Regions from separate parts of the Thermobifida sp. genome, predicted to be linked through region 2. Evidence: predicted binding sites of a transcription regulator. Region 2 holds the regulator's gene; each other region holds the start of a gene.

Region 1 (7,647 bases), on a different contig from region 2:
AGACAGCTCGCGGTACTGCCCGCGCATCCGGGCTTTCAGCATGCGGGGAAGGGCTTTGACCCGGGCCGCGAGGGACGGCTTCCCGGGCTGGGTGCTCTCATAGACCAGCTTCATGGCGGCAGCGCCGGCCGCAGCACGATTGGACTTGCGCATTCCTCCACCTCGTCGGGTCCGTGCGCCCGGAGAAGTTCCGGACGTCTCTTGCGATATGACGTGTCTCCGTTCGGTTCTGTTCCCTGCCCCGCCCAATCCCACGCCCGACACATCCCGCTTTGTCCGCCTGTTCCCCGCGTGCGTTCGGTAACCGATGTGGCATAGGTTGGTTATGGTCATTGCGGCCACACCCATTCCACCGTTACGACTGTCTGTTCCGGAGGAAGCATTACCGCCCGAGTGCCCGCTCCCCCGCGCCTGCTGCGCCTCCTCGCAGCCGTTACCGGAATACTGCTGACCACCGCGTGCTGGACGCCTCCCCCGGACGCCCGCCCGCCCATGGCAGAGACCGCCTCGCTTCCTCTGCCCAGGCCGGACGACATGCCCGGACCGCGCGACACGCCCGCACCGTCGCCTCCGGCTGCGCCGCTGCCCCTCGACGGCGCCGTAGTCGTCGTCGACCCGGGCCACAACGGCGGCAACGCTGACGCGGCCCGCGAGATCAGCCGCGCCGTTCCCGCAGGCCCCAGCACCAAGGAGTGCGACACGGTGGGCTCCCGGACCGAGGACGGCTACTACGAGCACGAGTTCACGTGGGAGCTGTCCCTCCTCGTCCGCGACCGCTTGGAGGAGCAGGGCGCAACCGTCATCCTCACCCGCGACAGCGACGACGGGGTCGGTCCCTGCATCAACGAACGCGCCAAGATCGGCAATGAGGCTGAGGCGGACGCGGCGATCTCCATCCACGCCGACGGCGCCGCCCCCGGCTCACGGGGCTTCCACGTCATCGTCCCCGGTGAAGTCCCTGGGTTCACCGAACCGATCCTGGAGTCCTCCTACGCCCTCGGCGTAGCGCTCCGCGACGAATTCCACGCGGTGACCGGACACCCCTACTCCGACTACCTCGGTGAGGAAGGCATCGACGTCCGCACCGACCTGGGCGGGCTCAACCTGTCCACCGTGCCCAAGGTGTTCCTCGAAGTCGGCAACATGCGCAACCCTGAAGACGCGGCCAAGCTCACCGACCCCGAGTGGCGTGCCCTCGCCGCGGACGGCATCGTCGCCGGGATCAGCCGGTACCTCGAGGAGGCGCCAGCGCGGTGACCCGCAGCCGCCTGGCACGGCGGCACGGTTCCCCGCTCGGACCCGCTTCCCCACAGGGTGCCCCGGACACTCCGGGTTCGCTTTGTATGGTGCTGATCACTTCCTGACTGCACAATGGGTGCTATGCCACTGACATCCAGTGACGTGCGCGACAAGCGGTTCAGCACCTCGCGCCTGCGCCTGGGGTACGTCCAGGAGGACGTCGACGCCCTGCTGCGCCGGGTGGAGGAGACGCTGCGCGCGCTTGAGCAAGGAACCCGCCCCACAAAGCTCATCACCGCCTCCGACGTAATGCGCGCGCAGTTCCGCACCACGGTCATGCGGCCGGGCTACGACGAAGAGGAGGTGGACGCCTTCCTCGACGAAATCGCGGAAACCCTGCGGGAACTCGGGCTGTACTCGCAGCAGTTGCGCACCGGGAAGCACAGCGCCGAATACTTCCGCCGCGAGGCCGCCCCCAAGCCCCGGGAACCGGTCTCCCCGCGCATGCGCCCAGAAGACATCCGGAACAAGGGCTTCCACACCACCCGGCTGCGGATCGGCTACTCAGATGAGGAAGTCGACGCCTTCCTCGACCTGGCCGAGGCCACGGTTGCCGCTCTGGTGGAGGGCAGGCCCCAGGAGGCCCGGTTGACCGCATCACAAGTGCGCGGCGTCCGCTTCTCCAGCACGCGGTTCCGTCCCGGCTACGTAGAAGAAGAGGTGGACGCGTTCCTCGACGAGATCGCCGACGAGCTGGAACGCTACGGCCTGCACTGACCTCGGCGGATCAGTCGGCGCGCAGGCTCGCGAGCAGCAGGTCGGCGTAGTACTCGCCCAGCTGGGCGCCGTCCAGCTCGCCGTCGGCCCGGTACCACATGCTCAAGTGGTGGATGGAGCCGAAGAAGTAGTTGACCACGATGTCCGCCGGGATCTTGTCTTGGAATACCCCTTCACGCATCCCCTCCTCGACCAGGGAGCGGAACAGCTCGTGGTAGGCGCGGCGCTCCTTGCGCACCTCGCGCTGGCGGTCCGGCGAGAGCATGTGCAGTGAGCGGAAGAAGATGACCATGTCGTCAAGGTTGTCCACGGTGGTCTTGACGACATCGGCGGCCGCTGCGTGCAGGCGTTCGGTGACGTCTCCACCTCTCTCGACGATCTGGGCGAGCCGGCTCATCTGCAACTGCAGCACGCGCTGGTAGATCGCGAAGAGCAGGTCGTCCTTGGAGGTGAAGTAGTGGTACATCGCCCCCTTGGTGACCCCGGCTGCCTCAACCAATTCTTGGACTGAGACGCGGTCGAAACCACGCTGGGCAAACAGCCGGGTGGCCTCGGCCAGGAGGCGGTCCGGCACGGAAGGGGAGACCGTGGTGGACTCCGCTGACTGCGTCATGTTCCCCTACACCTCTCGCGTCCGCCGCGGATCTGCGGCGCCGTCACTCCCCGGATGGGCACGTCCCCTCAGCATAGAACACGCGACATACCGACCAGTCTGTCGGTTCGGGTAACCATGGCGGGGAAACCCTGACACCATTGTGTTCCGGAGCTCACCCACCGCTCAATCCAGCAAGAATGAACGGTAAGGGTTTTCGTATTAAGGTCTAGCTTCGACCCGCTGCCACAGACTGTCCCACAACCGAACCTATGTTCGATAAAGTGCGCGGGTGAGTCTTTACAACGAGCAGATCGACGTCCGTTCCACCACTAACGACGCTCCTGTCCTCTTCTCCTGGCGCGGCACCCTCTACCGGGTGCGCCGCGTCATCGGCACCTGGCACGGCACCAGTTCTGAGGCCGCCAGCGAAGTGCGGCTCGTCCGAGTCGCCGCCGAATCCGACCACGGCCACCGCGGCATCGCCGACATCGTGCTCGACACCGCGACCAACCATTGGACGATGCGTCGTCTGTGGTACTGACCGGCTACGGCGCGGTCCCATCCGCGCCGACTTCCACCTCCACGGTCGTCTTTCCTTGCAGCTCGCAGAGGGCCTGCCCGGCGGTGATCTCGGCCACCCACGCCGTGAAATCCGCCGGGTCGGTCCCGTACAGCGCGACATCGATCTCCACGTCGGCCCCGTACCGCACGTCCACGACCCGGTGCGGCGACTCCCGCAGATCGCTCTCCAACCGCCCGGCCTGCTGGTAGTCGGCGAGCACTGTCACCACCGGAAGAGAGCGGCGCTCCAAGATCCCGACCTCGTCGATCGCCGCGGCCACCGCGCTCCCATACGCCCGGATCAGCCCGCCCGCGCCCAGTTTGATCCCCCCGAAATAGCGGGTCACCACCGCAGCCGTGTCCGTCAGCCCGCGGTGCCGCAGCACTTCCAGCATGGGCACCCCCGCGGTCCCGGCGGGCTCCCCGTCGTCGCTAGACCGCTGGATCCTGCCGTCCTCCCCCACAATGTAGGCCGTGCAATTGTGGGTGGCGTTCCAATGCAGTTTGCGCCGCTCCGCAATAAACTCCCGTGCCTCGTCCTCGCTGCTCACCCGGGCAAGCGCGCAAATGAACCGGGACTTTTTGATCTCGATCTGGTGTTCGCCGCCGCGTCTGATCGTTCTCATGCCGCCTTCGATCGTATGCGCCGCGTCCCGGCCCCAGCATGCTCTGTATGGTCGGTGCCATGCCGACACCTCCCTTCGTCCTCCGCTTGCGCGAGCAGGTGGGCCACGCCCTGCTGCCCCTCGTCGGAGTGACGGCCGTGGTCATCGACCCTGCCGGGCGCATCCTCCTGCACCGCCGCGCCGACGACGGACGCTGGTGCACCCCTGGCGGCCTCGTGGAACCAGGCGAGCAGCCAGCCGCCACCCTGGTGCGGGAACTGGAGGAGGAAACCGGGCTCCGCGTCCACCCGGAAACCCTGGTCAGCGCCGTCATGGAAGCGCCCTACACCTACCCCAACGGGGACCAGGTGCAGATCCTCGACCTCACCTTCCGGTGCCGTCCCCTCTCCGGGGAAGCCCGCGTCAACGACGACGAGTCGCTCGACGTGCGCTGGTTCGACTACGCCGCACTCCCGCCCATGCCCGGCCGCATCATGCGCCGCATCAACCACGCACTCGAAGGACGAGTCGGCTGGTTCGACCGCCGCAACGGCCCGTGGAGCGAGACCTGACCGTGCCGGGCAGGCGTCGCCGGCGCGCCCCACACGCTGCTGGGCCGCGCCGGATCCGGTCAGTTCGGCAGGTTCTCTTCGATCGCCCTGATGATCTCGGGGTCTTCAGGCTCCACCTGGGGCCGGAAGCGGTACAGCACCCTGCCGCCGGGGGCGACCAGGAACTTTTCGAAGTTCCACTGGACATCCCCCGCCAACCCCTGGGAGTCCCGAGCCTTGGTCAACTCGACGTACAACGGATGCCGGTTGGGGCCGTTGACCTCCATCTTCTCCAAGATGGGGAAACTGATGCCGTACGTGGTGGCGCAGAACAACCGGATCTCCTGGGCATCCCCCGGCTCCTGGCCGCCGAACTGGTTGCACGGCACCCCGATCACCGAGAACCCCCGGTAGGCGTACGCTTCCTGGAGCCTCTCCAGGCCGCTGTACTGGGGGGTCAGGCCACACTTGGAAGCGACGTTGACGATCAGCAGCAGTTGCGTCTGCGGCAGCCGGAACGGCTCGCCCTCCAACGTCCGCAACTCGCTCTGGTAGATCTTCATGTCCCGGAGCCTAGCCTCAGCCCCCTGCCCGTCCGAAGACCCCACAGGCGAATCCTGCCGCGCCACATGCCGAACCGTCCCGTGCTCACTCCCCCGCGGGCCTAGGATCGTGGCGCAGGCAATCCGGCACAGAGAGTTAGGGAGCGTCATGCGCAGCAGACAGCACGGCCTTTTGCGGCTGGTCACCAGCGTGGTCCTCCTGTCTGCCGCAGTGTCCTGCACCGGTGAGGACAGCCCCGAGCCGGAACCGTCGCCCACCCCGCAGCCGACCCCCACCGTCTACGCGGGGGAAGCCCCGCCCGGGCTCGCCGCCCAGCCGCTGCGCTACCTGCACGACCCTGCGCAGCCCGGCCAGGACATCCTCAGCGACCCCCTGGGGGTGCGCATCCACTCGGTTGGCGACGCCTTCCTCATCAGCTCCAACAGCGAAGAACGGCACCTGCTGCAGCACGCGGCCGACGGCACAGTCCTGTGGCAGGGGGAATCCCACATCGAACGGTTCACCCAGGACCGGGACGGCGCAGACGTCTTCGAAGTGAGCACCCGCACCGGCGACCGGGTGACCCGCACCGTGGTGAACGAGGCCGGGGAAACCGTGTGGACCGGCTCCGACCCCCGGGAGAGCTACCTCAACGGGCTCGTGGTGCGTGCCCCCGCCGAGTGGAGCGCCAGCGACCCGTACGGCACGTTCACCCTCCGCGACCCCGCCGCGGACGGCGTGGAATGGTCCTACGAGTTCACCGCCCCCGACGAGGCGGAAGCCAGCAGCGCCGAGGACCGCGACACGGCAGACGACGAAGACGACGCAGCAGAGCAGGCCGCCCACCTGGGAGTCCCGGTCGGGGCGCGCGACGAAGTCGTGCTGCTCGACGACGGCGCGGGCCTGCTCCAAGCCCGCGACCTGACTGACAAAGGGGCGCTGTTGTGGAGCGTCTCCGGTGACACGGTCGCTGCCGACGACGGCCGCACCCTGTCCGCTCCCCGGCCGCGCCTGGTCGGCTTCTACTCGCTGCCGGCCGACGACACGTCGCCCAGCGACGAGGCAGACGACGAAGACACCGACGCCGAGGCGCAGCCGCGCCGCACCGTCCTCGTCCGCTGGAGCAGCCCGGAAGAATCCTCGCTGCTCTCCCTGCACGACCTGCGCGACGGGGAGACCCTGTGGACGCTCACCGAACCCGGCAGCAACACGGTCGGCCGGGCTTTCGCTACCACCCCGGTCACCGGAACCGTGTGGAACGGCACCACCGGGGTCCTGCTCGTGCCGCAGGCCGACGCCACCACGTCGCTCATCGCCGTGGACCTGGTGTCCGGGGAAACCCTCTGGGTGTTCGAGGACGCTGTGGAACGGTCGATCGCCCCGCGCTTCGCCCTGGCCGGATACGTCTACGGGGACACACGCGCCGAAGACGGGGGTACGCAGGTCGTGTTCGACAGCAGGACCAAAGACGTCGTCGCCGACGACCTTTCCGGCTATGTGGAAGCGGTGACCGACGACGGGTACGCCCTCGTCGTCCAGAACCGCCAGCGGTTCGTCTTCGCCCCCGAAACCCCGCCCGGCGGCACCGCCACTCCGTCACTGTCCCCCACAGAGCGTGGCTGAGATGCGCTTTCCCTGAACCCTGGTGCCCGGCGAACCGAACGCCATTCTCTACTATCCGGGGTATGAGCGTGCCGGAGAACACAGCCACGGCGACCGGTGCTCTGCCCTTGGCAGCCGAGTTCCCCTCGGTGACGAAGGAGCAGTGGCGCGAACTGGTCGCGGGAGTGCTGCGGAAGAGCGGGGTCGACGTCGAGTCGGCGCCCGAGACGCCCGAAAGCCTCCTGACCACCACCACTTACGACGGGATCGCCATTCAGCCGCTGTACGACAGCGGCGACGACATCGAATCCGGTTTCCCCGGCCTTGCGCCGTTCATCCGGGGAGCACAGCCACAGGGCGCGGTTGTCGAGGGCTGGGATGTGCGCCAGCGCCACGCTCACCCCGACGCCGCGACCGCACGCAACGAAATCCTCGAAGACCTGCACAACGGCGTCACCTCGATCTGGCTGGGCGTGGGCGCCGCCGGAGTGCCCGTCGACCGGATCGACGAGGCGCTCGCCGACGTCCACTTGGACCTGGCCCCGGTCGTCTTGGACGCCGGAGCCGACTACGAGGCTGCCGCGGCCGCCCTGCTCGCCGCCTACGCCGACCGGAACCTGCCGGACAGCGTGGTCTCCGGCAACCTGGGCATCGACCCGCTGGGAGTCGCTGCCCGCACTGGGGAGCGGGCCGACCTGGCCGCGGCCGCGCGTTTCGCTGCCCCGCTCGCCGCCACCCGGCCCCAGTTGCGTCTCGTTGTCGCCGACGGCACCCCCGTGCACGAGGCCGGCGGCTCCGAAGCGCAGGAACTGGGTGCGGCGATCGCCGCTGGCGTGGCCTACCTGCGTGCGCTCACCGACGCCGGGCTGGACCTGGCGGACGCGGCTTCCCGGATCGAATTCCGGTTTGCGGCCAGCGCCGACCAGTTCCTCACCATCGCCAAGCTGCGTGCTGCGCGCGCCATGTGGCACCGGGTCACCGAAGTGTGCGGGCTCACTGAACCGCACCGCGGCATGCGCCAGCACGTCGTCACCTCCGCGGCAATGATGACCCGCCGCGACCCGTACGTGAACATGCTGCGCACCACGCTGGCGTGCTTCGCGGCGGGAGTCGGCGGCGCGGACGCGGTCACGGTCCGCCCGTTCGACCACGCCCTGGGGCTGCCTGATGCACT
Region 2 (7,647 bases):
GGCGGTCAGCACCCAGTAGTGGGGACCGAAGAAGATCATGGTGGCGTGCGGCAGCGGCAGGGTGACGAGGCTGCCCACCAGTCCTAGCATCACGAGCAGGATCACTGGGAGCAGGGCTCGCGCGGTGCGGCCGCGCGGGATCACCATGGGGCAGATGACGTGGACGGGTCCCTCGGGGCCGCGCTCGTAGCGGCTGCGGTTGAGTGCCTCGCCCGCGTTGGCTAGAGACGTGGTCTGCTGTTCGATCCGGGTGCCCACGGAAGCGTTCTGGTCGCGTGCGGCCAGGAAGTCCGCGGGGTCGAGTCCATACTGCTCAGCTGCCTGGTCGACAGCGTCGCTGAGCACCTGGCGCGGATCGCCTCCTTGGGCGATCGCGCTTGCTGCCCCGCGCACGGCTTGCGCAAAGGACATAGGCGAGGACTCCTCTCCATTGATGTTGAGGACATACTGTCCAGACGCGGTGGACACTCGTCTGGTTCCGATTCCTCCGCGGTCCCGGCATCCTTTCACAGGGATACGGACTTCCGAGTAACAAGAGAGCAACCGTCCCAAAATGCGCGAGGGCGGCCGGGTGGCCGCCCTCGCGGGACGTGGCTGCGGGGATGCCCTGCAGTCGGTTAGCTGCAGCCGCTGGTCGAGCCGCAGCCTTCGCAGACGTAGCAGCTTCCGGACGGCCGCATCTTGGTGCCGCAGCTCACGCAGAGCGGCGCGTCAGCGCTGAACTCTTTGCGGGACTCCGTGGACTCCACCGTACTCCGCGGCTTCGGCTCCGGTTCCGGAGGCGCGGTCAGCGTCTCGGTGACCGGCGCGGACTGGGCGTAGGTGACCACTTGGGCAGCGACCTGGGCCGGGTCCTCGCCGGCGGCCTGGGCAGCCCGCTCTTCCGCGGTGAAGACGCCGAGTGCGGCGCGCTCCTCGTACGGCAGGTAGTCCAGGGCGAGGCGGCGGAAGATGTAGTCCACGACCGACTGCGCCATCCGGATGTCGGGGTCGTCGGTCATCCCCGCCGGTTCGAAGCGCATGTTGGTGAACTTCTCCACGTAGGTCTGCAGCGGCACCCCGTACTGCAGCGCGATGGAGATCGCGATGGAGAAGGCGTCCATGATCCCGGCGAGCGTAGAGCCCTGCTTGCCGAGTTTGAGGAACACTTCGCCCAACCCGTCGTCGGGGTAGGAGCCGGCGGTGATGTAGCCTTCAGCACCCCCGACCGTAAAGGAGATGGTCTGGCTGGGACGCCGCTTCGGCAGCCGGCGCCGCACCGGGCTCCGGAGCTCGACGGGGCGGGACTCCTCCTTCTTCTCCTCTTCCTTCTTCGTGGTGGACAACGGCTGGCCGACCTTGCAGTTGTCGCGGTAGACCGCGAGCGCCTTGAGGCCCTTCTTCCAGCCTTCGAAGTAGAGGCGTTCGAAGTCCTCGACCGTGGCTTCCTCGGGCAGGTTGACGGTCTTGGAGATCGCGCCGGAGAGGAACGGCTGGACTGCCGCCATCATCTCCACGTGGCCCATGGGTCGGATGTAGCGCTTGCCGGTGGCGCAGTCGAAAACCTCGTAGTGTTCCGGGCGCAGTTCAGGGGCGTCGACGACGTGGCCGTGCTCAGCGACGTAGTCGACGATGGCCTGGATCTGGTCTTCGTTGTAGCCGAGGGTGCGCAGCGCCCGCGGAATGCCCTGGTTGACGATCTTCATGGACCCGCCGCCCACGAGCTTCTTGATCTTGACCAGGGAGAAGTCGGGCTCGATGCCGGTGGTGTCGCAGTCGAGCATGAAGGAGATGGTGCCGGTGGGGGCGAGCAGGCTGGCCTGGGCGTTGCGCCATCCGTGGCGTTCCCCGAGTTCCAGGCACTCCTTCCACGCGCGGGTGGCGGCGTCGTGGATCGGCTTCTCCAACTGTCCGACCGGGCGGAGTGCGTCGTTGGCTGCCGCGTGCTTGCGCATGACGCGCTTGTGGGCCTCCGCGTTCTTGGCGTAGCCCTCGTAGGCGCCGACGACCCCGGCCAGTTCCGCGCTGCGCCGGTAGGCCGCGGCGGTCATCAGCGAGGTGATCGCGGCAGCCACCGAGCGGCCCCCGTCGGAGTCGTAGGCGTGCCCGGTCGCCATGAGCAGGGCGCCCAGGTTGGTGTAGCCGATACCGAGCTGGCGGTACGCGCGGGTGGTCTCGGCGATCTTCTCGGTGGGGAAGTCGGCGAAGCAGATGGAGATGTCCATCGCCGTGATGACCAGCTCGGTGAGCCGTTCGAACTCCTCGACGCGGAACGAGCCATCCTCGTCGAGGAACTTCATCAGGTTGATCGAAGCCAGGTTGCAGGACGAGTTGTCCAGGTGGACGTACTCGGAGCAGGGGTTGCTGGCAGTGATCCGACCGCTTTCCGGCGTGGTGTGCCAGTCGTTGATGGTGTCGTCGTACTGGATGCCCGGGTCCGCGCACTCCCAGGCGGCCTGAGCCATCTTGCGGAACAGGTCCCGGGCCCGGACCTTGCTGATGACTTCCCCGGTGGTGCGGGCGATGAGGTCGAAATCCTCATCGTTCTCCACGGCACGCATGAACTTGTCGGAGACCCGCACGGAGTTGTTGGCGTTCTGGTACTGAACGCTGATGATGTCAGCGCCGCCCAGGTCCACGTCGAAGCCGGCGTCGCGCAGCACCCGGATCTTGCGTTCTTCGCGTGCCTTGCATTCGATGAACTCTTCGATGTCTGGGTGGTCGACGTCGAGGACCACCATTTTGGCGGCCCGCCGGGTGGCGCCCCCGGATTTGATGGTTCCGGCAGAGGCGTCGGCGCCGCGCATGAAGGACACCGGGCCGGACGCGGTTCCACCAGAGGAGAGCAGCTCCTTGCTGGAGCGGATGCGAGAGAGGTTCACCCCCGCGCCGGAGCCGCCCTTGAAGATCAGCCCCTCCTCCTTGTACCAGTCGAGGATCGACTCCATGGTGTCGTCCACCGACAGGATGAAGCAGGCGGAGACCTGCGCCTTCGACGAGGTTCCGACGTTGAACCAGACCGGGGAGTTGAAGCTGAACATCTGGTGGACGAGGGCGTACTTGAGCTCGTGATCGAAGATCTCAGCGTCCTCGTCGGAGGCGAAATAGCCGTGCTCCCGACCGGCTGCGGTGTAGGTGTCGACGACCCGGTCGATGAGCTGTTTGAGGCTCCACTCGCGTTGCGGGGTGCCCAAGGCGCCGCGGAAGTACTTGCTGGCCACGATCTGGGTGGCGTTCATCGACCAGCTCTTGGGGAATTCGACCCCATCCTGCCGGAAGTTGACCGAGCCATCGCGCCAGTTGGTCATGACGACGTCGCGGCGTTCCCACTCCACAGTGTCGTAGGGGTGGACCCCAGGAGTGGTGAAGACGCGTTGGATCTTCACCCCCCTGCGAGGTTTTCTGCCTTTACGCGTGGCAGAGCCGCTCACCGTCTCGGTCATCGTGCTTCGCTCCCCTTGGTGGAAAGGTGTATCCGAGGGTGGTCGCCGTTCGTCTGCCGTAGCCGGCGGCACCCTGAGTGTCCTCTATGGCTTGTTGAACGCTGTGGTGCCCGGTGGTGGGTTCAGCCCTGGGTTGCTGTGCGCTCTGCCCTCAGCTCCGCGATCTCGCGTTCGAAGTCTTCGAGGGATTCGAAGCTGCGGTAGACGCTCGCGAAGCGCAGGTAGGCGACTTCATCGAGGTCGCGCAGCGGTCCGAGGATGGTCAGTCCGATCTCGTGCGAGCTGACTTCCGCAACCCCGCGGCTGCGGATCTCCTCCTCGACCCGCTGTCCGAGGAGCGCGAGCGCGTCCTCGGTGACCGGGCGGCCCTGGCAGGCCCGTCGGACTCCGGCGATGATCTTGCTGCGGGAGAAGGGCTCCGTGGCTCCTGATCGCTTGGTGACCATGAGCAGCACCGTCTCCTGGGTGGTGAACCTTCTCTCACAGGCCGGGCAGGAGCGACGGCGTCGGATCGCTGTACCTTCTTCTGCGGCCCGGCTGTCGATCACCCGGGTGTCCTGGTTGTGGCAGAAGGGACAGCGCACTGTTTGTCATCCTTCCCAGGTCAACACCGGACAACCACAATTTGTGGATGGTTTCATCCACGAAGGCACTAGATCTAGTGGCCGTTAACCTACGGCTAGAGAGTCTTAGACGCAACCTGAGACAAGTCCGTCCGGCGTGTCGCCACGCACGGCTTCGGACTGCGAACGGTGTGTGTGGCTGGAGATGTTCGCAATTGTGCGGTGTGCGGGAGCGAAGCGTCTGTCTCAGGGGGATGGTAGAACGAGTTCCTGTCCTGGGGTGAGCACCGGTTCGGTGAGGCCGTTGATCTCGACGATCTCGTCCACAGTCTTGCGCGGGTCTTCTGCGGGACGGAGTCGTTCAGCGATCTCCCAGAGCGTGTCTCCCTCGTTGACCACGACCGTGCGTGACCGTTCGGGGAGGTGGAGGAGCGTGTCGGTGGAAGCGTCCGCGTTGGAGGCGCTGAGGGCCAGAAACGCTACGGCGAACAGGGCGCAGCCGGCGGCGGCTGCCGTGCCGAGCAGGCAGAACAGGACGATCCGTCCTCTCCTGGTCAGCCGCGGGGGCCCTGCGGGGACGGGGCGTACGGCCCGTTTACGGGCGGGACTGGCCGGACTTCGCCGGACCTCGGGTGGAGGGACGTCATTGATCCACTCCGGTACCTCCTTGGACCAGTCGTAAAGATCGGTTTCCAGACCGCCGCGGGCAGCGTCCGTGTCGCTCGTAGACCGACAGGAAGCGCGGGCAGCGGATGGCGTGGGGGCATGCGGCAACGCGGCCTGGGACATCGTCCTTCCCTTCGAACCTCCGCCCACCAGAACCGGCGTTCGATTACTACCGCATTCTGGGAAATTTTTCAGCATCATCTCGAACGTTTGTTTGATATTGCCTTGTCCAAGGACTAACGTGGAATGTGTTTCGCTCCGGTAGAGCATCGGCGTCGGTCCTATCACGCCGACGCCCTCGACCTTCGGAACGAGCATTGATGTCGTAGCAAGCCGACAGTCCCCAACGGAGGACACTAACCGCCGAGGAGGCCGGACGTGCCGGAGGAGAACCGCGGAGGGCACCAGCCTTACACGGAGGAGAGTTCCGTCTCCGCACTCCACCCGGTCCGCACGGATGACTCCGTGGGGTCCTCTGCCGAGCAGACAGGTGACGCTCCGACACTCACGGAACGTCAGCGGAGTGTCCTCAACGTCATCCACCGCTACGTGCGTGAGCGGGGATATCCGCCGTCCATCCGGGAGATCGGGGAGGCGGTGGGGCTGTCTAGCCCCTCAAGTGTCGCGCACCAGTTGAAGGTGTTGCAACGCAAGGGGTACCTTCACCGCGATCAGAACCGCCCCCGAGCGGTGGAAATTCGTATTCCACATAAAACTTCCGGACGCACGCGAAGGGAACTCGGCGGGCTCTCCGGCTCCGAGGAAATCGTGGACATTCCCCTGCTCGGCCGGATCGCGGCGGGCGGCCCGATTCTGGCGGAGGAGCATGTCGAGGATGTGCTCTCCCTGCCGCGGCAGCTTGTCGGAGAGGGCACGCTCTTCATGCTCACCGTCGTGGGCGATTCCATGATCGATGCCGCTATCGCCGACGGTGACCTGGTCGTTGTCCGTCAGCAGCCTGACGCTAACAACGGGGATATCGTGGCCGCGCTTCTAGGCGACGAGGCCACGGTCAAGGTCTTCAAGCGTGACAGAGAACACGTCTGGCTGCTGCCGCGAAACAGCGCCTACGAGCCCATCAACGGCGATTCTGCGACCATTCTGGGCAAAGTCGTCACCGTTCTTCGCAAGGTATAACGACTTCGCTTCAGTTTGATACGACCCCGTAATTAATCTCTGAATTGTCCTTTTTGGGCCATTTGTCGGTAATTGTTACCGCTGTTTTCTCGTAGGATTTTCCGCCCCGTTGTCTCCACTGGCCTGGCCGCCCCAGGCGCGCCGCAAGGGGCACGCACTGGGGACGGCCAGGACTGGTCACTCTCGTCTGGAACGGTCCGTTACTGGTAGTCGCCGCGGCGGATCTCTTCGAGGGTGGCGCGGGCCAAGGTCTCCGCTTCCTGGATCGCCTCCTCCTCGGGAAGCGACACCCCGAAGTTCACCTTGTCGTAGCAGGACGCGAACGACAGGTTCGCCACGTACGTGGCAACACAGCCGACCTGGTTCTCACTGTCGTACCAGGACACGGCTCCTTCACCGAGGCCGGAGACCTCCGTCGTGGTGTAGTCCTGGGAATACCACTCCAGGTCGTCGCTGGTGTGGTAGCGCTCCCCAGGGTCGTTGAGCATGATCGTGAGGAAGGCGTAGCTGCCGTTGCCCAGGCTGTTGACGTTGTCCCAGGAGCAGTGCTGCCCTTCCCACCATTCCTGGCCGCCGGTGTCGACGTCTTCAACCTCCCCGCGGTAGTCGGGGACGAGCCGTTCCAGCTCGCTGTGCTCCCCCACCGAGCAGTCGGGCAGCATCGTGAAGTCCCCTTCCACCTCGGACGAGGTCGTCCCCTGGGAGTCCGAGGTCTCCCCGGTGGCGGACGTCTCCTGGTCTGAGGTGCTGTCGCTGCTGCTCAGAGCGGCGAATACGAGGATCCCGGCGATACCGAGGACCGCTGCCGCGCCCACGACGATCCCGGCGATCAAGCAGCCGTTTCTCCCTGTCTTCTGCGGAGCAGGCGGATATCCTCCCGCTCCGTACGGCGGGGGAGAGAACTGCGCCCCGTGGGGCGGCTGCCCGGGGGGAGGAGGCGGGGGGCCGTAGGGCTGGGATCCGTACGGGGGTTGCGGCCCGTGCGGCGACGAGGGAGAAGAAGGTTGGGTCATGGGATGATCCTTATCCAACAACAGTGGAAGGTCGTTCGTGTGCGGGGTTTCACGGCATCCCTGGCGGAGGCCGCCCCGGCAGGGCTCTCGACTGCTGGAAGCGGATTCACTCCTGCTCCAGGGTCGCGACGATCTCCTGGGCCACGCTCACGGCACCGTCCATTGCCTCTTCCGCAGAGACCTCCCGGGTGGCGGAGAAGTCCGTGCTGGCCTCGTAGCAAGCGGAGATCATGAGATTGGACTTCCGCACCGCCACGCACCCGTGCAGGGTTGTGGCGTCGTACCACCGCACGGCCTCGTCTCCGAGTCCCGTCACGGCGGTCGTCGCGTTGTCCTCCGATTCCCGTTTCAGATCGGCCCGGGCGGAGGCCTCTCCCCCGTGGCCGAAACGGTTTCCGCTGCGGATGAAGGCCACACTCACGCTCGACGGCATCCCGGGAGAATCCTCCGTGGTCGTCCACCGGCATTGGGTGCCGTCCCACCACGTAGCGCCCTGGGTGTCTACGGGAGCGTCGAGGTCGGTCACGTACCCCTTGACCAGTTGGTCAAGGACTCCGCTCTCTTCGACGAGGGCGCACGGTGGGGCCTCCGCATAGTCCCCGCCGGGACCGCGCAGCCAGACGAGGAGGCCGACTCCTCCGCACCCCAGCAGCACGAGGACGAGTACTGCGCTGACCAGCACAGCCACCGCGCAGCCGCGTCCGCTGCCGCGCGGCTCCTCATGGAGGGTGGCGGACCCGCCGGGGGGAGGCGGCTGGACCATGGACTTCCCTTCACCTGTCCGGAGATCGACGCTCTTCCTCTGCCACCGAGCCAACGTTACTCGCTGGTTCGGACGGGAGGTCT
Region 3 (7,647 bases), 100 kb from region 2:
GTCACCGCCACATCCAGCCCGGTGCCTGCCGCCCCGTTGACCGCCACGGTCACCGCCGCACCTGGGGCGTGCTTGCGGACGTTGGTCACCGCTTCCTGCACGATCCGGTAGACGGTCCGGCCCAACGCGTCGGGAACCTCCCCGGCCACCTCCTGGACCAGGCGAATCCGCATCCCGCTCTGCTCGGCCTCAGCCACGAGCGAGCGAAGGTCGGCGAACACCGGCTGCGGCAGTTCTCCGACCGGGGCGCGCAGCACACCCACCACCTGGCGGAGGTCCTGCAGCGCCTGGTGGGCGCTTTCCCGGATCACGCGGGCAGCGCGGGCGATGTCTTGAGGGGGCGCGTCGGGACGGTACGCCAACGCTCCGGCGTGCACGCTCAGCAGGGACAGCCGATGTCCGAGAACGTCGTGGATTTCGCGGGCGATCTCCTCCCGGGCTGCGCGTCGCGCCTCCGCCTCTGCGCGTTCCCGCAACGACACGAGGAGCCGGCGGCGGTGGTGCACGAACAGTCCCCAGCCGGTGGCGGTGCCTTGACAGGCCGCGCCGATGAAGAACAGCAGCAGGCCGGGAGCGCCGGGTTCGGGACGCAGCAGCGCATAGGCGACGGCAGCGAGCAGGCTGAGCGCAAAAACCGTCAGCGAAGTGCGCGGCGGCCGGTGCACGGCGACCGTGAACAGCCCGACCAACATCGCCCCGGACACCATCTCCGAGAAGCTCGACAGCAGCACGAGCGCCACCGCTACCTCGGTGGGCCAGCGGCGGCGGAACCACAGCGCCCCGCAGCCCAATGCGCCGACCGCTTGATCCAGGGTGAACAGCCATGCGGGGACGACGCTAGGGACCTCGGCTGCGCTGATCCGCAGCCCGGACAGTACGATGCCCCAGACGACGGCCAGGGCGAACAGTGCGAAGTCCACGAGCCAGTCGCGGAGGCGGCGGGGACGCTTGGCTGCAGTCATCTTGAGAAGAGCCTACGGTCCCTGCGCCGGGGTCTTCCGGTGCGCGGCCCGAGACCATACCGAAGTCACCGCAGTCGCTACTTTCGTCGCTGCCCGCGAGGCCACACGGCGACTTCCGTCAATCCAACGTGTGCTCTTGACCGATCCGCGTGACCGAGTGGCCTGTCTAGCGTCACCGGCATGCGGTCAATGATGCAGACAGTGGGATTCGTGCTGATGCTCATGGGCATCAGCGGGGCCATCGACCATCTCTACGTCCAGCCGATCATGGGACTCCTGCTGAACGTCTTCAACCGGGTGATCCTGCCCCACCTCGACTTCCTCGCCGGCTATGAGCTGTACGCCAACCTGAGCCTGGCCGTGGTGGGCGTCGTCGTGATGGCGGCAGCGAACCTGGTACCGGAGTAACCCCCGCGGCGCCGCGCCAGTCCAGGACTCTGCCGCTCGGTAGTCCCATCCCGCCGTGCCCGGGACGCGGCGGGCGCGCGGCCCCACCCGCCTGGGCGCGCGCCCGCTCCGCCGTGGCTGCGTTTCCAGCTCACCCGGTCCGGGCCAGCAGCCAGTCTTCAGTCGTGGAGTCGTACCGCAGCTCGTACAACCCGAGGCCCGCCCCAACGCCGGCACGGACCCGCCAGAAGACCCGCTCCGGTCGTTTGCCGTTGCCGCTGTAGTCCTCGCGCACCGTCACCCAGTGGTCGAGAATCTGCTGGACTACGTGGATCCGCCCCTGCCATGCGAATCGTGTCGGCCGCCCGTAGTGATCCCAGACCTGCACGGGGACCCCGTAGTCCCGTCCTGCCATCACCGCTCCCCACCTTTCCCGGTATGAGCGCGTCCACGACCGGCCAGTGCCCGAACTCGCACCTGTGTTCGAACAAGCGTTCTAATGATAGGGGAGAAGATCACGCTGCGTAGGGGAAATGGGGAAGGTGCCCGTACGCTGCCCTGCCACACTGAGTCGCCTTATGCCCCGGTTTCGTGGTTGACTGCGACCGTCCAGGCAGCGATACCTCCGCCCTTGTCCCAGGCGAGATCGCTAGGCTTTGGGAGGCGAACCGCACCCCCTTGTCCCTCTAAGGAATCCCTACCGTGACGCGAAACGGGCACGAGCGCGCCAAACCCCTCCGCCCCGGCGACCCGACAGAATTGGGCGCCTACCGCATCGTGGGTCGTCTAGGCCGTGGCGGTATGGGAACGGTCTACCTCGGTAAAGACACTGCGGAACGTCTTGTCGCGATCAAGCTGATCCGTCCTGACCTCAGCGAGGATCCCGCGTTCCGCCAACGCTTCGCGCGTGAGGTGGCAGCGGCACGCCGGGTCGCCCGGTTCTCCACCGCCGCCGTACTCGACGCGCAGTTGGAGGGCGATCCGCTGTTCATCGTCTCCGAGTACGTGGCAGGACCCAACCTGGCTGAAGCGATCCAGGCCGACGGTCCGATGTACGGCGGGACCTTGGAAAGCCTCGCCATGGGGGTTGCCGCGGCGCTCACCGCGATCCACGGGGCGGGCGTCATCCACCGCGACCTCAAACCCGCCAACGTGCTGTTGTCCTCGGTGGGGCCGAAGGTGATCGACTTCGGTATCGCCCGCGCCTTGGACGACGACACCGCGGTGACCCGCTCCAGCCAGCTCATGGGCACCCCCGCCTACCTGGCGCCGGAGCTCATCGCGGGCGAACCCCCCACCCCCATGTCCGACATCTTCTCGTGGGGGTGCCTCGTCGCCTACGCGGGCACCGGGCGGGCCCCCTTCGACGCCCCCACTGTTCCGGCAGTGCTCCACCAGATCGTCGCCGGGCAGCCCAACCTGTCCGGGCTCGACCCGGCACTGCGGGAACTCGTGGAAAGCGCGCTGGACAAATTCCCCGACAACCGCCCCACCGCCCAGCAGCTTCTCAGCCGGCTGGTCGGACAAGAGGAGATGAGCCTGGACGCGGTCCACGAGACCGTCGTGCGCTCTTGGACCCCGCCTGCCACCTCGCGGCCGGAAGCGGTCCCCTCCGGACCGAACCCGGCTGCCGTGCCCGCCCAGGTGGGCGCGGCAGCAGCGGCCCCTCCCACCCAGCCGGGCACCACTCCTCCCGGCGGACAGCCCAGCGCTACACCCTCCGCCGGACACCCCGGGGCTACTCCTCCCGCCGGGCAGCCCGCAGCCGCTCCCCCCTTCCCCGAGCATTCTCCGCAGACTCCGCCCTGGGCTGCCCCCACCCCGCCGGGCGGCAACGGCACCGAGCAGAAGACGCGGGGCACACGCTTTTCTCCCGCGATAGCGATCGCCGGTGGGAGCGCTGTCGCCCTCCTCGCCGGGGCAGTCATCGGCGGACTGGTGCTGTTCCGCTCCCCTGAAGTGCCCGAAGGCATGCAGGTCTACGCAGACGACTTCACCCACCAGGACGGGTGGGCTGGCTACGACTTCGACCCTGAGAACACCTTCTCCTGGTCGGGCTACTACCAGGGCGGCTACGCGCTCAGCGCGGACGGGGACACCCGGACCTCCACGGTCTCGGTCGCTCCCCCCGCCGGACTTCCGGAGCAGGTGCGCGTCAGCGCCACCACCCAGGTGGTGTCCGGACCGGACTACGGAACCTACGGGCTGCACTGCTTCTACAACGACGACGGAGACAACGTCACCTACTACTCCGCCACGGTGCGCGTGGACGGCAGCGCAGCCCAGATCCGCCGCCACGGCGGCGAACAAGGCTCCACCCACCTGGAGGAAGTCACCGCCAAACCCGTCTCCGGTTTCCTCACCCCCAGCAGGGACGCCGAGGAAGCGCCGGTCAACACGTTCGACTTCACCTGCGAACTGGACCCCGAAGCCGACACGGTCACCCTCAACCTGTGGCTCAACGGGGAGCACGTCCTGGAGGCGGTCGACACCAACCCGCTGCCCTATGACGGCGAAGACGCCCCCCAGGCCGGCATGCTGGCCGGCCGGGGAATCGGCGGAGGCGACAACATCGTGGTCGTCTTCGACGACTTTGCCGTGTACCAGTTGGACGGCGGGCAGCGGGAAAGGTCGTAACAGTAACGTCTGTCCTGTTGCGCGGGCACGGTGCCCGCGAATGCGAGGAGGCCACGCATGCGCGCCATCGTTGTCGAGGAGACCGGCGGTCCGGAAGTCCTGCGGCCCACCGAGACCGCCGATCCGGTCCCCGGCCCTGGAGAAGCCGTCGTCGACATCGCGGCCCGTGGGGTCAACTTCATCGAGATCTACCAGCGCACCGGCATTTACCCTGTGTCCCTTCCGTGGATCCCGGGCAGTGAGGGCGCGGGTGTGGTGAGTGCCGTGGGGGAGGGCGTCACCGAAGTGTCCGTGGGCGACCGCGTGGCGTCCGTCGCGCTGCGCGGCTCGTATGCGGAGCGTGCCGTGGCCGCCGCCAAAGACCTCGTGCCCGTCCCCGACGAGGTCACCCTTGACCAGGCTGCCGCGGTCCTCCTCCAAGGGCTCACCGCGCACTACCTCACCCATTCGACCTATCCGATCCAGCAGGGCGACACTGTCCTGGTGCATGCCGCCGCCGGCGGCACCGGGCAGCTCATCGTCCAGCTCGCCAAGCGGCGCGGGGCCCGAGTCATCGGCACCGTCTCCACCGAAGCCAAGGAGCGCCAAGCCCGCGCGGTGGGGGCCGACGAAGTCATCCGCTACACCGAGCAGGATGTCACCACCGAAGTACGGCGGCTCACCGGCGGGGAAGGGGTGCCGGTCGTCTACGACGGCGTGGGCGCGGCCACTTTCGACGTAAGCCTGGCCTGCCTCCGCCCTCGCGGCATGCTGGTGCTGTTCGGACAGTCCAGCGGGGTGGTGCCGCCGTTCGACCCGCAGCGGCTCAACGCTGCCGGCTCGGTCTATCTGACGAGGCCGTCGCTCGGCCACTACACACGCACCCGGGAGGAGCTGCTCGAACGCGCCTCCGCGGTGTTGGGCCTCGTGGCTTCCGGGGAACTTGCCGTGCAGATCGGGGGACGTTACCCGCTGGCGGAGGCGTCGCGGGCCCACACCGACCTGGCCTCCCGGGCAACCATGGGCAAACTGCTGCTCGTCGACTAGCGCCGCCCGCACCGCACTCTACGGCGGGGCGGCACGGGCGCACCCCGGTGTTCGCAACACCGAAACAGCAGCGGATTTATGGTGTGCCTGGCTGCCGCGCCGACGCCATTTCCCAGTCCCGCAGCATCCCTGAGCCACCCCTCCTCCCACCGTATTTCTCAACGTATTTACTGGTCGGGCAGGGAGAGGAAAGGAATGGCTCCTCGTGCGGAGTGAGAATCGGGTGGACTGTGCGGGAAAACGAAAAAAGGATGGCCGGGATCTGATGTGCGAGCGACATCCCGGATCCGTCCTTTTTCGTTGTGCGCACCACCGTGCTCGGCTGTTCCCGCCCCGGTACCGGGGCGGGAACAGCCCTGGAAAACATTCCGGGCGAGACCCGCCCTACGACTGCGTGTCGCGCTGGCTCGGCAAATGGGGAGAAGCTGCGGCCTGGGCCTCATTCTTCGCTTCTTTGACCGCTTTGGCCGCTTGGTCAGCGGCCACGTCGGCGGCGTGCAGCGTTTCAGCGCTGGGGCCGTCGCTCTGGGTGAGCTCGGGAGGTGTCTCCGCTGCAGCAGCCGGCTCCTCCTGCGCTGTCTCAGCGGAAGCGCCCTCGCGGTTCGGGGCGAACGCCTGGCTCAAGTGCTGGATCGCCTGGGTGAGCTCCCCGGGGATCACCCAGAACGTGTTGCCCTGGCCTTGTGCGAGCGTCGGCAGCGTCTCCAGGTACTTGTACGCCAGCAGCTTGGCGTCGGCGTTGTTGGCGTGCACCGCCTGGAAGACCCGTTCAATGGCTTTGGCTTCACCGTCGGCACGGAGGATCGCGGCCTGCTGCTCACCCTGCGCTTCCAAGATGGCCTGCTGGCGGGCACCTTCGGCTTTGAGGATCCGGGACTGGCGTTCCCCTTCCGCGTGCAGGATCGCGGCACGCTTGTCGCGTTCGGCCCGCATCTGCTTTTCCATGGCCTCTTTGATGGTGGGCGGCGGGTCGATGGCTTTGATCTCGACCCGGTTGACGCGGATACCCCACTTGCCGGTGGCTTCGTCCAGCACCCCGCGCAGCCGCGAGTTGATCTCCTCCCGGGACGTGAGCGTCCGCTCCAAGTCCATGCCGCCGATGACGTTACGCAGGGTGGTGATGGTGAGCTGGTCGATGGCCTGCAGGTAGTTGGCGACTTCGTAGGCGGCGGCCCGCGGGTCGGTGATCTGGTAGTAGAGGACGGTGTCGATGTTGACCACGAGGTTGTCCTCGGTGATCACCGGCTGCGGGCGGGACGACAGCACCTGTTCCCGCAGGTCGAACTTGGTGCTGACTCGGTCCACGATGGGGACGATGAAGTTGAGGCCCGGTTGCAGGGTCCGCAGGTAGCGGCCGAAGCGCTCCACGTTGTAGGCGCGCGCCTGGGGGACGATCCGTACGGTGGACATCACGCCCAGGACGACAAGGATCGCGAGGGCGATGAGGACGATTTGTAGAGCCATGGCGGCGTCACTCCTCCTGCAGCGGCTGCCCGGCTAAGGGAACGAGGACGTTGACAAAGACACGGCGGGCCCTGGAACGACGGTCCGCGGTCACGGCAGCTCGTCTCTCGGGTACACCACCGCGGTAGCACCCTCGATCTCCATGACGTCGACGTGGGCGCCGACCGGGATACGCAGTGTTTCGTCGAGGCACCGGGCCGACCACTCTTCGCCCTGGAGTTTGATCCGGCCGCCGGTCGCGGTGATCTCCTCAACCACGAGTGCACTCCGCCCCACCAGCGCCTCTGTTCCGGAACGGAGCGGCGGCGGCTGAGTCATATGACGGCGAGCAATGGGCCGGACCACGAGCAGACCGGCGGCCGACGCAACCGCGAACACGAGGACCTGCCCGGTCAAGCCCACCCCGAACGCTCCCACCACCCCGGCGATGAGCGCCGCCGCACCAATGAGTCCCAGGGCAAGGGTCAGTGTGAACAGCTCGGCGACGCCAAGCGCGACAGCCAGAACCAACCAGACAACCCACACCGACATATCCACTCCCGCCTTCGAGGGGCGCATTCGTAAAACTACCCGCAAATCCCCCCTTTGCACCGCCGGTTTCCCACAGCGAACCAATCGTGACATCAGAGAACACGGGCGATCTTCTCGTCAGGTTTTCTTTTTCCGATCTCCCTGCCCTCACACACGAAATCCGGGAGAAACTCGGATTATGAACCACTATCCCGGACCGTACGGCGGTCAGGATCCCGCTGACGCCTGGAATCAGGGCGGCGTGCCTGACCCGATGCCCCCGGACAAATCTGCCACCGGCGGATACTTTGCCCCGCTCCCCGCGGTTTCTGAGACGCCGATCGCTGTTTTAGGTGAGATCACGGTCACGCAGAGCACGGTATATACGCCAGCCGGCACCTTTCCCCTGCGGGGGAGCATGTGGACGATCAACGACCTGACCACGGTGCGCGAGTCCACCCCCGCCTGGGCCATCGTCGTGGCGTTGCTCGGTTTCTTCGTGATCTGCGCGCTCAGCCTGCTGCTGCTTCTGGTGAAAGAGACCCGTGTGGAAGGGACGATCCAGATCACCGTGGTCTTCGGAGACCGGTTCTTCACCACGCAGGTGCCGGTACGGTCCCGCAGCGACGTCGTCCGGATCCACCAGCAGTTCCACTACGTC
Region 4 (7,647 bases), on a different contig from region 2:
CGTAGTGCATGCAGCCGAACATCACGCCGACCTTCTCGCGGAGCTGGTTGATGAAGATCGCGGTGGTCTTCGTCTGGTTGAGGGCTCCGGCGATCTTGCGCAGGGCCTGGGACATGAGGCGGGCCTGCAGGCCGACGTGGCTGTCGCCCATCTCGCCTTCGATCTCGGCGCGCGGCACGAGGGCGGCCACCGAGTCGATGACGATGATGGAGATCGCGCCGGAGCGGACGAGCATGTCGACGATCTCCAGCGCCTGTTCTCCCGTGTCCGGCTGGGACAGCAGCAAGTCGTCGATGTTGACGCCGATCTTCTCCGCATACGAGGGGTCGAGCGCGTGTTCGGCGTCGATGAAGGCGGCGATCCCGCCGGCCCGCTGCGCGTTGGCGACGGCGTGCAGGGCGACCGTGGTGTTGTGCGACAGGATGCCGTTGGCGAGGAAGCTGTGGGTGCGCGGCACCATGAGGTCGAAGGTGGGCTGCTGCCCCGCGTCCTCGACGGCGGTGATCGGCTCGTAGGTGTAGCGGGCGTCCGTCAGTTGTGTGAGGTAGCCGAGGATCGCGTTGGCAGTCGCCGGGGCCTCGTCTGTGCGGCGCTTCGCCCAGTCGATGACGCGGCGCACCTGGTCCCGGTCGTAGGCTCCGCCGCTGGCCGCGGGGAACGGGTCGTCGGTGCTCTCCGCGCGGTCGCCGATGCTGTCCCGCAGCGCGTGGATCAGCCCGGTGAGGTTCGGGATGGCTTCCACCTGCGGGGTGGGCTCGTGCAGCCCAGTCTGGGGGCTCTGCTGGGCGGTGCGGAAACCGACCTCGGTGTGGAAGCGGGGTGCTGCGGCAGGGCTGATGGTGACGGCCCACGGGTGCTGCCCATTCCCGTGGCTGCGGTCGAGATCGGCGGGGATTCCCAAACCGTAGAGCAGGTACTGGACTTCACGGGCCAGTGGCGCGGAGGCAGTGCGCAGTCCGACAGCCGCCGAGGTGTCGGTCCAGCCAGCGGCCGTGTAGAGGGCGGCGAGGAATGCACGCTGCATCTTGTCGCCCGCGGTCCGCACGCACTGCGGGATCCGGGCGGCAGCGGCGTAGTCGACGCCGTACCGTTCGGCGAGGGTGTGCCGGGCCGCCGGGTCGGACAGCACGTAGGCAACCTGGCCGTCGCCGGGGACAGCGGTGACCGTGGTGTCGAGCAGCCATTCGGCGAGAGCAGCGAACTCCGCACCGGTCTCGATGTCGGTGGTGGTGAAGCGGACGTGCCCCGCAGGGTCGAGGGAGCCCGCCGCAGTCAGGTAGCCGAGGAGGACGGCCTCATCCTCGCTGAGGCCCCCACCACTGGCGGCCTGCACCGCGCCGAACGCCGCAGAGACGAGCACGTCTCCTTCGCGGAGCTGTCCCGCTTCGCGCCAGACGATGAACCCGTCGTCGTTCATGACGCGCAGCGGGTGGTTGCGGGTGACCGTGACCTGGCGTCCCGAAGCAACCGTGATCCGCACCACCGGCTGGCGGCCGTTGTGGGTGAGCGCGGCGACCTGTTCGAGCTCGCCTTTCTCGTTGACGACCCGGATGTCCCGGTCCCGGACGTCGGTGACACGGCTGGTGCTGGAGAGCGGCAGCCCGGCTCGGCCGAAGACCTCGGCCACCGTCTCCAGACCGCGGTCGGTCCAGACGTAGGTGTCTGCGGTAAGGCACTTCCCTGACGACTCCGGACCGTAGATCTCGACGATCCGGCCGCGTGGGATGCCCCCGATTCCCAACGCCACGTCCAGGGAGATAGACCCGGTGGGGATCGACTCGATGGGCGGGCGGTTGTCGTCGCCGAGGCGCATGATGGTGCCCTTGCCGAACTGGCGCTCGATCTGCGCGAGTGCGGTTTCAAGAGCCTTGTCTCGATCAGAAGCTGCCACGGGAAACCCCTGTTGGGTCGATGCCTTCTTCTTCATGATGGGGGTGACGCTACGCCGCACCAGTGACATCCCGCGACGTGTGCTCCCCCGCTGTGGACAACCTCCGGGCCGTCCCCCGGTCGGCTGCGGCGCCCAAAGGCGGGCCACTCTGAAGCCACTCTAGGCTCAGGCGCGCCCCATCCTACCCGAACCTTTGTTCGATTGACTGGTGCTCGCGGCCCGCCTCAGTAGACGTGTGCGGGCAGGTCGAAAGCCTGACAGACGGCGTGCCAGACCTCTTTGGCGTCGAACCCGTCGTCGAGGGCCTGGCGGATGGTCCGGGAGCCGAGTTCTTCGAACACGTAGTCGCGGGAGAGGCTTTCGGCGTAGGCGGCGCCGAAGTGTTCTTCCATGCGTTGCCAGAAGTGGGACAGTCTCATCTCTCCTCCAGTATCGGCCCCGTTCCGCTCTGCCACTCCGGCATGCCGCGGCATGTCCCCCAGCGCTCCGGGGAGGCGCGGGGCGGCCTGCGCGCCCCGCTGGCGAACGCTCCCCGCACGGCCGCGGAGTGTGCTGGCAGGGGCGCCCGGCCGGTACCGGAAGAATCCACCCCACCACCCGGCTTCTATGAACTAGATCACATTCAATGCTGACGGGTGCGCTGCACAATCCTCCAGACCGTCCAGCCGATACTGCCCCGGGCACACCGACGCTTCTGAAACGGATAGGTTGGCGCACGGCCCCGGAACACCTGCCGCATCCGGCGTCCCGTCTGAGAACCGCGCCCATCCACAGCAATGGACCACACGATACGCCCCATGACCGCAGCGGACCGGCCGCGACTCGTCGAAGTGAGCCGGGCCGCCGACACACTGTTCGCCCGCGCCGGAGTGCACCTGCCGGACGACGACCCGGACGACCTCTTCGACCAGGCTGCTGCCGTGCTCGTGGCCGGCAGGCCGCCCGTAGGCTTCGCCGCGCTGACCGTCCTCGACGGCGCCGCCCATCTGGAGCAGCTCTCCGTCCACCCCGACTACGGGCGCCGCGGCATCGGAACCGCCCTGCTCACGGCAGCCTGCGCGTACGCGCAAGAGCACGGCTCCCCGTGGATTACCCTGACGACCTTCCGCGACCTGCCCTGGAACGCGCCCTGGTACGCACGGCACGGTTTCACGGTGCTCCCGGAACCGGAGTGGGGACCGCAGTTAGCCCGGCAGTGGCGCGAAGAGATTGCAGCCGGAATCGCGGTCCTCCCCCGCGTCGTGATGCGGCGCCGTCTCACTCCGGACCGCACCACCGCGACCGGTAGGTAGCCTGGAAGGGACAAGTGTGACGTGCGGCCTTGCCCGCCGGGACTTCCCGGCAGCGGGGAGCAGGCGCGCCCACCGGACAGTCCCTGGAGGAGAACCAGCGGATGAGACACTACGGCAGCATTCCTCGACTGCTCCTCGGCCGCCCCACTGGCCGGACCTCTTCGGATTCCAAGGCATAATCGCAGCATGCGCCTTTCCGCCCGGGTTGATTACGCACTCCGTGCCGCTGCCGAACTTGCGGCCGTCGGTGGCGGTCCCGTCACGGCCGAGCAGCTCGCACGTGCCCAAGCCATTCCTGGCAAGTTCCTGGAGAACATCCTGACGCAACTGCGCCGTGCCGGCCTGGTGCGCAGTCAGCGTGGGCCGGTCGGCGGATACTGGCTGGCACGCCCGGCCTCGGAGATCTCGCTGGCCGACATCATCCGCGCCGTGGACGGCCCGCTGGCAAACGTGCGTGGAGAACGCCCCGAGCACCTCGAATACGACGGTGCGGCGCGCAGCCTGCAACAGGTGTGGATCGCCCTGCGGGCCAGTGAGCGGGCCATCCTCGAATCGGTGACCCTCGAGCACGTGGCCACCTCGCAGCTTCCGGAATCCGTCCGCTCACTGGCCGAGAACCCCGAGGCCTGGACGAGCTGACCCCTCATCCCCCGGCCGCGCTGCGGCCCCTGCAGCACAGGAAGTCAGCGCCGCCCGACCAGGGCTAGCTCATGGCCTGGAACATCCAGTGCTGCTGTTCAAGGTCCTGGGCTGCCGCGATGAGCAGGTCCTGCGTGATCGGGTCGGTTTCCTCCGTGGCTTTGACGTGCTCCCGGAAGCGGTCGACTGCGCCGCTGAGCGCTTCCACCACGAACGCGACCACCTTGTCGTCCTGGATGTAGCCGGGGTCGAGCTGGGGAAGACGGGTGTCCTGGGCGATCCGGCTCACCCGCCCGTCCGGGTTCACCCCGAGCGCGATGGCGCGCTCCGCGAGAGTGTCCGTGTGCTTGCGTGCCGCTTCCACGAGCTCGTCGAGCTGCAGGTGGATGGAACGGAAGTTGCGGCCGATCACGTTCCAGTGCGCCTGCTTGCCCAGCAGCGTGAGGTCGATCAGATCGACGATCGCGGCTTGGAGCGTCTGTCCGACAGACTTGCGGGCTTCTTCGCTCAGCGCGCTGTGGATCTTGGCCATGGTTCAACCCCCGATGTGCGATAGCAGTGACAACGGGGAGTCCACTGCCCCAGACCTGCCGGGGAAAACCCAGGAAAAGCACTCCGGGGAGGGAGCGCGAACGGGTCGACCGTGTGCACCGCGGTCGACCCGTTCGGCTTCGCGGGGGCGGGCCTACACCCCCACCATGTCGACAACCTCCGGAACGCGATCGGGGATGGTGGAGTCGATGCCGAGCCTGTCGGGACCGGCAGCGGAATCCGCCGGGACCGAACCGCTGAGCGCCGCCTCCTGGAGTTCAGCGAGAGCGAGCTGGTCGGAAACCTCTCGAAGAACCTGGGAGAGGGGGACTCCCAGCGCGCCACAGATCGAGGCGAGCAGTTCAGAGGAAGCCTCCTTCTGTCCGCGTTCGACCTCTGACAGGTACCCCAACGACACTCGGGCATCGGCCGACACCTCGCGGAGAGTGCGGCCCTGCCGCTGACGAAGCTGCCGTAGCACGTCACCGAGCAGGTGACGAAGCAGGACCATCATTCGCGCTCCCTCCTACCGGTAGCGACCTTCATAAAAACACCGTACCCGCCCGAAGCCCGATCGTCGCACCTCATAGCTTCCTTGTTCGCTGGAGGGATAACACGATCTTGGTGAGGTTTTGTTCCCCGACTCCGGGGTCTTGAACGGGTCCTCGGACGTTATTTCACGGTGTTTTGTGCCACGTCGTCTACGAGGGTATCGCGCAGGAGGGCCGCCGCCGCGGCGACAGTCTGCTCCCTAATCGCTGCCCGATCCCCCGCGAGCTGAAGTTTTCGCAGGTTATCACGGTTTTCCGGGCAGGACACAGCGGCGTAGACGGTTCCGACGGGCTGTCCGTCCTGCGGCCGGGGTCCGGCGACCCCGGTGACCGCGAGACCGAAAGTGGCCGCAAAAATCCGGCGGGCGCCGCGGGCCATCGCCACGGCGACTTCCGGATGGACGGCCCCGTGCTCGGCGAGCAGGGACTGGGGAACGCCCAGAACCGTGTTTTTGGTCTCTGTGGCGTAGGCGACAGCTCCCCCGCGGAAAACCGCGGAAGCCCCGGGCAGCGCGGTGAAAGCAGCACCGATCATGCCGCCGGTGAGGGACTCGGCCACAGCGAGCGTCGCACCGCGCTCCGCGAGCAGCGCGTGGACGCGGGCTACCAGCTCAGCAGTACTGGGCACGCGCTAGTCCCTCCCCCCTTCGCGGCTGGGCTACTTGTGCCGGGCCCGCTGGTAGAGCCGGAACGCTTTGAACACGTAGTCGACCCCGGTCCACAGGGTGACGGCGACCGCGGCCGCCATGATGGTGTGCGCGGGCAGTTGCAGATACCACTCGCTCGGCAGCGGGAACAGGTAGACGCAGATGGCCACGATCTGCAACGCGGTTTTGAGTTTGCCGCCCGGGCTGGCGGGGATCACGCCGTACTTGATGACGGCGAACCGCAGCGCGGTGACCCCCCATTCGCGGATGAGGATGACTGCGGTGACCCACCACCACAGTTCCCCGATCCACGACAGCAGGATGAGGGCAGCACCGGTCAGGGCCTTGTCGGCGATAGGGTCCGCGATCTTACCGAAGTCGGTGACGAGGTTGTGGCGGCGGGCCAGCTCCCCGTCGACCCGGTCGGTGATTGCGGCGCCGACAAAGACCGCGAAGGCCGCCAGGCGCCACCAGAAGCCGTCCTGGAGGAGCAGGACGATGAAGAGGGGCACCATGACGATCCGGCTGACCGTCAGGATGTTGGCGATGTTCAGCACCGGAACGGAACCGGTGGGTGCGGCAGGATCCGGGGTGCTCACGTGGTATCAGCGTCTTCCTGGTGTTCGGCGACGAGGTCGACTCCCATGGCAGTCAGCACCGTAGCGGGCACAATGTCGCCCACGTGCAGCGCGGTGTCGGCGTAGAGGATGGTGCTGCCGTCCACTTCGGGAGCCTGGTGTGCGGCGCGTCCTTCGTAGGCACCGTCGTCCAGCACGTCTTCGACGAGGACGTCGATCGTGGATCCGATGCGCTCTTCGGCCCGCTGGGCCATCAGCTCCTCGGCGAGCTGGTTGAGCTGGTCAACCCGCTCCTTGATGGTCTCTTCAGGGAGTTTGCCATCGAATCCGGCGGCTTCGGTGCCGTCCTCGTCGGAGTAGCCGAAGATCCCGATGGCATCCAGGCGGGCCTGTTCGAGGAAGGCGACGAGTTCCGCGAAGTCCTCGTCGGTCTCGCCGGGGAATCCCACGATGAAGTTCGAACGGATGCCCGCTTCGGGGGCTTTGGCGCGGATGCGTGCCACGAGCTCCAGGAAGCGTTCGCGGTCGCCGAAGCGGCGCATGCGGCGCAGCAGGGGGCCGCTGGCGTGCTGGAAGGACAAGTCGAAGTAGGGCACCACGCCGGGGGTGCCGGTGAGGACGTCGATGAGTCCGGGGCGGACTTCCGCGGGCTGCAGGTAGCTGACACGGACCCGTTCGATCCCGGGGATTGCGGCGAGCCGGGGCAGGAGCTTCTCCAATGCCCGCACATCACCCAGGTCCTTGCCGTAGGAGGTGGAGTTTTCGCTGACCAGGAAGAGTTCGCGGACGCCCTGTCCAGCGAGCCATTCGGCTTCGCGGAGGACGTCCTCAGGCTTGCGGGAGAGGTAGGCGCCCCGGAAGGAGGGGATGGCGCAGAACGAGCAGCGGCGGTCGCACCCCGAGGCGATTTTGAGGTTGGCGACGGGACCGCCGGTGAGCCGCAGGCGCGGAATCGTGGGCCCGGAAGCGGGGGCGACCCCGTCCGGCAGCGGGGTGATCTCCTCCCCGAAGGTGAGGTGTCCGGGCACGTGGTTCTTGGCCGCTTGGGAGCGGTCGACCGGGGTGATGGGCAGCAGGGTGCGACGGTCCCGCGGGGTGTGCGGGGTGAGGGGGCGTCCCGCGAGAACATCCTCGAGACGCTCGCTGATGTGCGCATAGTCGTCGAAGCTGATGACCTGGGCTTCCGGCATAGCCTCGGCCAGTTCCGCCCCGTACCGTTCCGCGAGGCAGCCCGCAGCGACCACTCTGGCGCCGCCCTCGGCCGCGTTCAGCAGGGTCTCGATGGAGTCCTCTTTGGCTGCTTGGATGAAGCCGCACGTGTTGACGATGACGACGTCGGCTTTCTCTCCGTCGTCTGCGTCGACGAGGGTCCAGCCGTCGGCGGCGAGCCGTCCGGCGAGCTCTTCGGAGTCGACCTCGTTACGCGCACACCCGAGGGTGATCAGCGAGACAGTACGGCGCGGTGACATAGCTTCCAAGGTTAGGGGAATTTGTGAGTGCGGTGGTTTCGTCCGCTCC

What was found. The regulator LexA, encoded in region 2, represses DNA repair genes until DNA is damaged. The targets are predictions, from matches to a motif close to TCGAACANNTGTTCGA.
Region 1: a site for LexA is predicted at 2,873-2,888, ahead of CW348_RS03470 (DUF6504 family protein). Genes of this name have one in related genera too.
Region 3: a site for LexA is predicted at 1,833-1,848, ahead of CW348_RS10980 (DUF6504 family protein). Genes of this name have one in related genera too.
Region 4: a site for LexA is predicted at 2,077-2,092, ahead of recA (intein-containing recombinase RecA). Genes of this name have one in related genera too.

The regions. Positions count from the first base shown of each region.
Region 1 covers NZ_PITY01000017.1:33,902-41,548, reverse strand. Annotated here, with positions in the region: gene CW348_RS03490 (YkvA family protein) at 1-153, opposite strand, end outside; gene CW348_RS03485 (N-acetylmuramoyl-L-alanine amidase) at 394-1,257, shown strand; gene CW348_RS03480 (DivIVA domain-containing protein) at 1,372-2,016, shown strand; gene CW348_RS03475 (TetR/AcrR family transcriptional regulator) at 2,027-2,629, opposite strand; gene CW348_RS03470 (DUF6504 family protein) at 2,901-3,152, shown strand; gene CW348_RS03465 (YigZ family protein) at 3,157-3,798, opposite strand; gene CW348_RS03460 (NUDIX domain-containing protein) at 3,858-4,349, shown strand; gene CW348_RS03455 (glutathione peroxidase) at 4,409-4,891, opposite strand; gene CW348_RS03450 (hypothetical protein) at 5,040-6,494, shown strand; gene CW348_RS03445 (methylmalonyl-CoA mutase family protein) at 6,557-7,647, shown strand, end outside.
Region 2 covers NZ_PITY01000022.1:125,700-133,346, forward strand. Annotated here, with positions in the region: gene CW348_RS10535 (SPFH domain-containing protein) at 1-411, opposite strand, end outside; gene CW348_RS10540 (vitamin B12-dependent ribonucleotide reductase) at 618-3,422, opposite strand; gene nrdR (transcriptional regulator NrdR) at 3,545-4,006, opposite strand; gene CW348_RS10550 (LysM peptidoglycan-binding domain-containing protein) at 4,232-4,774, opposite strand; gene lexA (transcriptional repressor LexA) at 5,030-5,788, shown strand; gene CW348_RS10560 (hypothetical protein) at 5,989-6,621, opposite strand; gene CW348_RS10565 (hypothetical protein) at 6,908-7,564, opposite strand.
Region 3 covers NZ_PITY01000022.1:230,059-237,705, reverse strand. Annotated here, with positions in the region: gene CW348_RS10990 (sensor histidine kinase) at 1-962, opposite strand, end outside; gene CW348_RS10985 (hypothetical protein) at 1,143-1,370, shown strand; gene CW348_RS10980 (DUF6504 family protein) at 1,501-1,764, opposite strand; gene CW348_RS10975 (serine/threonine-protein kinase) at 2,052-3,986, shown strand; gene CW348_RS10970 (quinone oxidoreductase) at 4,044-5,012, shown strand; gene CW348_RS10965 (SPFH domain-containing protein) at 5,397-6,476, opposite strand; gene CW348_RS10960 (NfeD family protein) at 6,567-7,007, opposite strand; gene CW348_RS10955 (hypothetical protein) at 7,186-7,647, shown strand, end outside.
Region 4 covers NZ_PITY01000020.1:92,153-99,799, forward strand. Annotated here, with positions in the region: gene recA (intein-containing recombinase RecA) at 1-1,960, opposite strand, end outside; gene CW348_RS05570 (DUF3046 domain-containing protein) at 2,116-2,310, opposite strand; gene CW348_RS05575 (GNAT family N-acetyltransferase) at 2,668-3,183, shown strand; gene CW348_RS05580 (Rrf2 family transcriptional regulator) at 3,370-3,822, shown strand; gene CW348_RS05585 (Dps family protein) at 3,887-4,354, opposite strand; gene CW348_RS05590 (helix-turn-helix domain-containing protein) at 4,508-4,867, opposite strand; gene CW348_RS05595 (CinA family protein) at 5,026-5,532, opposite strand; gene pgsA (CDP-diacylglycerol--glycerol-3-phosphate 3-phosphatidyltransferase) at 5,563-6,150, opposite strand; gene rimO (30S ribosomal protein S12 methylthiotransferase RimO) at 6,147-7,598, opposite strand.